DNA from 3 places in the Desulfonatronum thiosulfatophilum genome. Region 2 is predicted to be linked to each of the others. Evidence: predicted binding sites of a transcription regulator. Region 2 holds the regulator's gene; each other region holds the start of a gene.
The links. The regulator sigma-54, encoded in region 2, starts transcription at its own class of promoters, with help from an activator protein. The targets are predictions, from matches to a motif close to CTGGCACGGNNNNTGCTT.
Positions count from the first base shown of each region.

Region 1: a site for sigma-54 is predicted at 1,029-1,046, ahead of flgF (flagellar basal-body rod protein FlgF). Genes of this name have one in related genera too.
Region 3: a site for sigma-54 is predicted at 1,371-1,388, ahead of nifH (nitrogenase iron protein). Genes of this name have one in related genera too.

Region 1 is NZ_FMXO01000012.1:42,311-44,581, reverse strand. Features, by position in the region: gene nusA (transcription termination factor NusA) at 1-152, opposite strand, end outside; gene BLP93_RS10925 (ribosome maturation factor RimP) at 302-787, opposite strand; tRNA gene BLP93_RS10920 (tRNA-Gly) at 888-963, opposite strand; gene flgF (flagellar basal-body rod protein FlgF) at 1,072-1,848, shown strand; gene flgG (flagellar basal-body rod protein FlgG) at 1,880-2,271, shown strand, end outside.
Region 2 is NZ_FMXO01000014.1:105,595-107,865, forward strand. Features, by position in the region: gene hpf (ribosome hibernation-promoting factor, HPF/YfiA family) at 1-158, opposite strand, end outside; gene rpoN (RNA polymerase factor sigma-54) at 335-1,771, opposite strand; gene lptB (LPS export ABC transporter ATP-binding protein) at 1,838-2,271, opposite strand, start outside.
Region 3 is NZ_FMXO01000011.1:89,432-91,702, forward strand. Features, by position in the region: gene BLP93_RS10455 (LeuA family protein) at 1-828, opposite strand, end outside; gene nifH (nitrogenase iron protein) at 1,428-2,252, shown strand.

The sequences.
Region 1 (2,271 bases), on a different contig from region 2:
TCATTGAAGGTCACTTCAATGTCCACGTCCTCACCCAGCTTCTTCGTCACGGAGGAGCGCACGGCACGTTCCAGGGTGTCTATCAGGAGATCCTTGTCGATCCCTCTGTCCTTGCTTATCTGCTCGATTGCCTTGCGCAGTTCGGCACTCATGTCGTCCTCCAGGATATACTTGCTCTTATGGTCAAAATCATCTGAGCCCGTGATTGAATCTCACCCGTTGCCGTCGTTTCGTCGACGAGGCCGGACGGTTCGTTTCCGGGCAGGGTCCCCGCGTACGATCTGCTACGGATGGACTTTGCTTAGAAGATATGAACCAGGTTGATTTTTTTGATTTGATCCCATGCCAATGCAATCCGATCCGCACTGTGCTCCAACGTGATTACCGCATCTTCCACCGAGAGGAGCTCCCCGCGAAAAGATTTGCATCCATCCAAGGGCTCGTGGAGCAGGGCGTGCACCGTACGCCCAATATACTCCTTCATCTGGTCCGGCTGAAAAAATTTGCGCTCCAGCCCCGGCGAAGAAACCTCCAGGGTGAATGTGCCCGGAAGGGTCTCGTCCATTTCCAGGGCAGGCCCCAGTTGCCGACTGACCTGGGCGCATTGGTCGATGGTCACCCCGCCCTCGCATTCGATGAAGATGCGAATCAGGCCCTTGCGCCCGGAGGCAAGATACTCAGTGCCCCACAGCTCCAGGCCAAGGCCGTGAACTACGGGCAAAATCAGGGATTCAAGGTGATTTACGATTTGGTTCGGCTGTTGCCGGGAATCGGAAGAGATCTGCATGTAATCAAAAACCCAAAAAAAAGGTGGACCCGATGGCCCACCCCGTTCGTTCAATATTGTTTAGCGGCCGGGCCGCAACCGATCAGGATGCTGCAAGAAATGGAGCGGGCGACGGGAGTCGAACCCGCGACACCAAGCTTGGGAAGCTTGTACTCTACCAGCTGAGCTACACCCGCCCGCAATTCGCAACGCTTCGTATGCTCAAAGCGTGGGGGTTTGTCAAGCCGGCTTTCTGGAAAAATTGGCTTGGAATTTGCTTTACCCGGAATTCGGGAGGAACCGCAATGCAAACCAGCATGTATAACGCCCTATTCGGCGCACTGACGCAAGAACATCGCTTGGCAAATACCGCCAATAATTTGGCGAACGTGAACACCACGGGCTATAAAGGGGAAACGCTGGCCTTCCAGGATGTCTTCGCACGTCTGGGACACGATATGCTGGATCCGATTTCCGCCATCAATGAAAAGTCGCTCCTGCCCGTGCCCGACGAGATGGCCCAGACGCGCATCTCCCTGAGCCATATTGATTTCTCCCAGGGAACGATCCGGGAGACCGGCAATCCTCTGGATGTCGCTCTCAGCGGCGAGGGGTTTTTCAAGGTCCGCCCCCTGGAAGGCGACTTCTACACCCGCAACGGCAATTTCCGACTCACACCGAACGGGCAATTGGTCACCGGGCAGGGTTTTCCGGTTCTTGTCAACGGAGGGCCGGTCAACATTGAGCCCGGCGCCCGCGTGGTCATCGGTCCGGCAGGTGACATTCAGGCCAATGGCGAACCCATTGGCAACATGGATCTGGTGACCTTTGAAAACCTGCAGGTCCTGGAGAAACTGGGGCAGAACATGTTTCGGATTCGGCCGGGAGTTCAGGCCGCGGAAATGCCCGCGGGCAACGTGACGGTGGCGCAGGGGTATCTGGAATCCGCCAATGTCGAGGTGGTCAAGGAGATGGTCAACATGATCGACGCCCATCGTACTTTCGAAGCCTATCAGAAAGTGATGCACACCACCCAGGAAGCGGACCAGAAGTTGATCCGCGAAGTTGCTAGTCCCAGGTAACGACTGAACAACACAACGGAGGAACATTCCAATGATGCGCTCACTATGGACCGCTGCCTCAGGCATGATGGCCATGCAGATGAATATCGACGTAACGTCCAACAACCTGGCCAACATCAGCACCACAGGATTTAAAAAAAGCCGGGCCGAATTCGAGGACCTGATGTACCAGACTTTGAAAATCGCCGGCGCCGCAACAGCCGACGGCGACCGAATCCCCACCGGACTGCAGGTGGGAATGGGCGTGCGCCCGGTAACCGTGCACAAGGAATTCTCCGTTGGCGCTTTCCAGAACACCGGCAACCCGCTGGATCTGGCCATAGAAGGAGACGGCTTCTTTCAGGTCGAGGCAAATGGGGATTTTGCCTACACCCGGGCCGGGGCCTTCAAGCTGGACAATGATGGGCGAGTAGTCACAGCAAA
Region 2 (2,271 bases):
TCGGCCATGTGGCGGTATTTTTCCACGGAGAGATTCACCGCGATCTCGCCGTCATCGTCCGGCCGCAGGTAGCGGTTGATTTTGTCAAAACGTTCACGGGCATACCCTTTGAGGTGATTCGACGGCTCAAAATTCTTAAACGTGAATGTGATTTCCATGCAGACACCTCCAGAGAAAGGGTTCAAGGTTGATTGTTTCGGACAAGGTGCATTTCTGATCCGCCAAGCCATCCGCGCCGGACATGCAACATGTGTTGCCGACGGAGGGAAAGCGCCAGCGGCCTGTCGTGGTTCGGCTTGCACGGCAATCAGATTTTCACTCCTGGCATCTCCGGTTAAAATATCGATTTCCGCTTGGATGATGAGTCAATGTTCAACGCCATACGATACTTGGCCACGGTTCGGCGGGCAATATTCACCCCCAGGGATTTTTTCAACAACTGGGAGATCAACTCGTCGCTCAGCGGTCGTTTAGGGTCCTCCTCGGATATCAATTTCTTGATTTCCGCCTTGACGCTTTCCGAGCCGGCCTCACTGCCGTCATCCATTCCCAAGGCGCTGTTAAAGAAAAATTTCAGTTCAAAAATGCCGTGCGGCGTGTTCATGTACTTGTTCGTTGTGATCCGGCTCACAGTGGATTCATGCATGCTGATGTCCAAAGCCACGTCCTTCAGAATCATCGGTTTCAAGTGGGTCACGCCGTGACGAAAAAATTCCAGCTGAAACCGGACAATGCTTTCCGCGACCTTGTACAGGGTCCGCTGACGCTGGTACAGACTTTTCATCAGCCAGTGAGCGGAACGCACTTTCTCCTGAATGTACTCTTTTGCCCCCTTCCCATGAATGGCCATGTCTTTGGCATAGGCCTCATTGATCATCAGTCCCGGAATTTCGTCCTCGTTCAGGACAACGATGAAATCCTCGCCTTGTTGATGCACATACACATCCGGGCTGGTAAACTGCGGATCATCGGTGTTGAAGCTCTTCCCGGGCATGGGATCAAGCCGTTGAATGCACTCCAGGTACTCCCTGATCTCATCCATGGTGAGCTTGAACTTCTTGGCCAGAGGCTTGTAGCGGCGCTTTTCCAGTTCCTCCATGTGATCCTTGACGAAAGAAACCAGCACCGGATCATCCAGCCCCAATTCCTCCATCTGAACCATCAGGCATTCCTGCAGGTTTCTGGCGCATACTCCGATAGGATCCAGCCGTTGCATGATCCGGAGCACCCTTTCAGCCTCCTCGACGCTGCACTCCGCCATGAGCGCAATCTCCTCGAGGGGCTCGCACAGGTACCCCACCGAATCAAGATTGCCAAGGATCACGTTGCTGATGGCAAGATCTTTTTGCGGCAATGACGAAAGCCGCAACTGCCAGGAAAGATGACCGGTCAAGGTCGACTTGCCCGCCAGCCGGGCCTCAAAACTCATTCCTTCTTCAGGCACTTCCCAGTCCCTGCCTTGCATCTGCCGGCTGACGCTGGAAAATTCCCCAAGATAGTCCTGCCATTCCGGGTCATGCAGTTGACGCGGCTCTTCAACATTGACGGATTGAAAACGCTCGTCGGCAGGATCTTTTTTCTCCACCTCCATGACGGCCTCATCGAGGCTTTCCGGGACGATCTCCAAAACCGGATTTTCAAGTAATTCCTGTTGAATGCTTTCAACCAGCTCCATTCGGGAAAGCTGAAGCAACTTGATGGCTTGTTGCAACTGGGGAGTCATCACCAGTTGTTGCGTCAGCTTCAGCTGCTGGCGTAGTTCAAGAGCCATGCCCTACCCTCGATGTTGAATGCATTTGAGCAGGGAAGCCTTGCTTGCACAAGGCGGAATGCGTGATCATAGACAAAAATCCTCACCAAGATATACTTTTCGAGCACTTGAATCCGCCACGATTTCCTCCGGAGAGCCTTCAAAAATGGCTTTCCCTTCGAAAACAATGGAGGCTCTGGTGCAAATTTTCAATGTCTCGCGGACATTGTGATCTGAAATCAACACCCCGATGCCCCGTTCTCTGAGCGAAGTAATGATGACCTGAATATCATCCACCGCAAGTGGATCAATACCCGCAAATGGTTCATCCAACAACATGAATTTTGGATTGCGAATCAGGGCGCGGGCGATCTCCAGCCTTCGACGTTCACCACCGGACAAATACATGGCCTTCTGATCTGCCAGCTTGGAAATCCCCAACTCTTCCATCAAGGCTTCCGCTTTTTTGTGCTGAATGGAACGGGATAAATCAGTGTATTCAAAAATAATCTGCAGGTTTT
Region 3 (2,271 bases), on a different contig from region 2:
AATGTCCTGCCCCAGGAGGACCTTGTTGCGGGCAATGGGAATACGGGCTGCTTCGCCGACCATTCGGGCGAGGTTGAGGATTTCAAATTGATCATACCCGGCCCTCCCCCGAACATTGAGGTGAGCGCTGACTTCTTCCAGGGCCGCGATTCCGGCACGCTCCCCGATGCCCAGAGCCGAAACGTCCACGCAGTGCGCTCCGGCGGCCAATGCGGTGATCGCGTTGGCCGTGGCCATTCCAAAATCATTATGGCCGTGAAAGCCCACCTCCAGCCTAGTCCGGTCAACGAACAGTCCCACCAACTCCGCCGTTTCCAGAGGCATGAGCAGACCAACGGTATCCGAAAGACGGACCCTGTGGCCTCCACATTCCTGCACCACTTTTGCCGCTTCCAGGGCAAACTCTCGATCAGCCCGGGAAACGTCTTCCAGGCCGATGCTCAGAAATTCGAACGGCAAGGAGACCGACTCCTCAAGGACTCGCTGCAGACGATCCAGAAGTCCGGCCCGGTCCAGGCTCAGCCGCTTTTCAATATGCGCATCCGACACCGGAACGCCGAAATGAACTCTCCGCACGCCCTGCTCGGCCAAAGCCCGCAGGTCTCTGGAGCGCAGCGGCGACCAGACCGTCAAGGACGTCCGTTCGTCAGGATCAATCCGACGCGCATGACGAAGCAACTCCGGCAGCCCCTCCTGACCGACCCAGCCGATTTCGACTTCATCCACCCGGGCCCGCACAAGTCCTGTCAGGATGCGCCGGCGCAACTCTTCCGTGAAGTATACTCCGAACATCTGCGCTCCCTCGCGCAAGGTGCTGTCGATAAGCATTTTTCCTTCCTTTATTCCAATTGGCATTGTTATCAGGAATGAAATCGCAATCGAAATCGATATCGAAATCGTAATCGTATTGCGAGTTTCGTTATCTATTTGTTTCTTCGATTACGATTTCGATTGCGATTGCGATTTTGATTTCGACCAGGAGCATGCGCTGGCTATTCGTGAATTGAACGAAAATTTGAATTTTTATTCGCAGATTACCTAGTGTGATCTGCGGACAGTCCTTGCACAGTTGAAGCATCTTCAGTGCCAACTGAGACTCGGTTGAGACTCCATGGCGCCAGGAGCTGCTTTCGGCCCGCCCGTGAAGCGCCGGTGAAGCCAAATCTCCCAGCGCGAAAATCATCTTCTGCCTTTTCCGCCCCCCCCGCCCCTGACAACCATACATTCCTTTTTGCACCATCATACAAATTTGTCATTCATTCTTGTCGTGTCCTCGCAAAGAATAAACACCCCTCAAACCTGGCCAAAGAAGTCATTTAATTATTTATAATTATAAACAATAACTTGAATTTTCAAACGTGATTTCAACAGTGGCACGCTCCTTGCCCTACGCCTTCCATCTCAACACTTCAATTCGGGAGGAACGCATGCGCAAGGTTGCCATTTATGGAAAGGGCGGAATCGGAAAATCCACGACAACACAGAATACCGTCGCCGCTCTCGCTGAAATGGGACGCAAGGTGATGATCGTGGGATGCGATCCCAAGGCGGACTCCACACGGTTGCTGCTGCACGGTCTGCATCAGCGTACGGTCTTGGACACCCTACGTGAAGAAGGCGAGGACGTGGAGCTGGAAGATGTTCTCCTTGGAGGATTCGGTGGGACCCTCTGCACGGAGTCCGGAGGTCCCGAGCCCGGTGTCGGCTGCGCCGGCCGGGGCATTATCACCAGCATCAATTTGCTGGAGCAGCTTGGCGCGTACAAGGAAGACAAGAACCTGGACTACGTTTTTTACGACGTTCTGGGCGACGTGGTCTGCGGCGGTTTCGCAATGCCCATTCGCGAGGGCAAGGCTCAGGAGATCTACATCGTCGTATCGGGGGAAATGATGGCCATGTACGCGGCCAACAACATCTGCAAGGGCATCGTCAAATTCGCCGAGGCAGGTGGCGTGCGGTTGGGTGGACTGATCTGCAACAGCCGTAATGTGGACAATGAGCGGGAAATGATCGTGCAGCTGGCCAAGCGGTTGGGATCCCAGATGATCCACTTCGTGCCCAGGGACAACATGGTGCAGCGGGCCGAAATCAACCGCAAGACGGTCATCGACTTCGATCCTAAGCATTCCCAGGCCGATGAATATCGAACCCTGGCCAAGAAGGTCGACGGCAACGACATGTTCGTGGTCCCCAAACCCCTGGAGATCGATGAACTGGAAAAGCTGCTCATCGATTACGGAATCGCCAATTAACAAGCGATTTCTGGGCGAA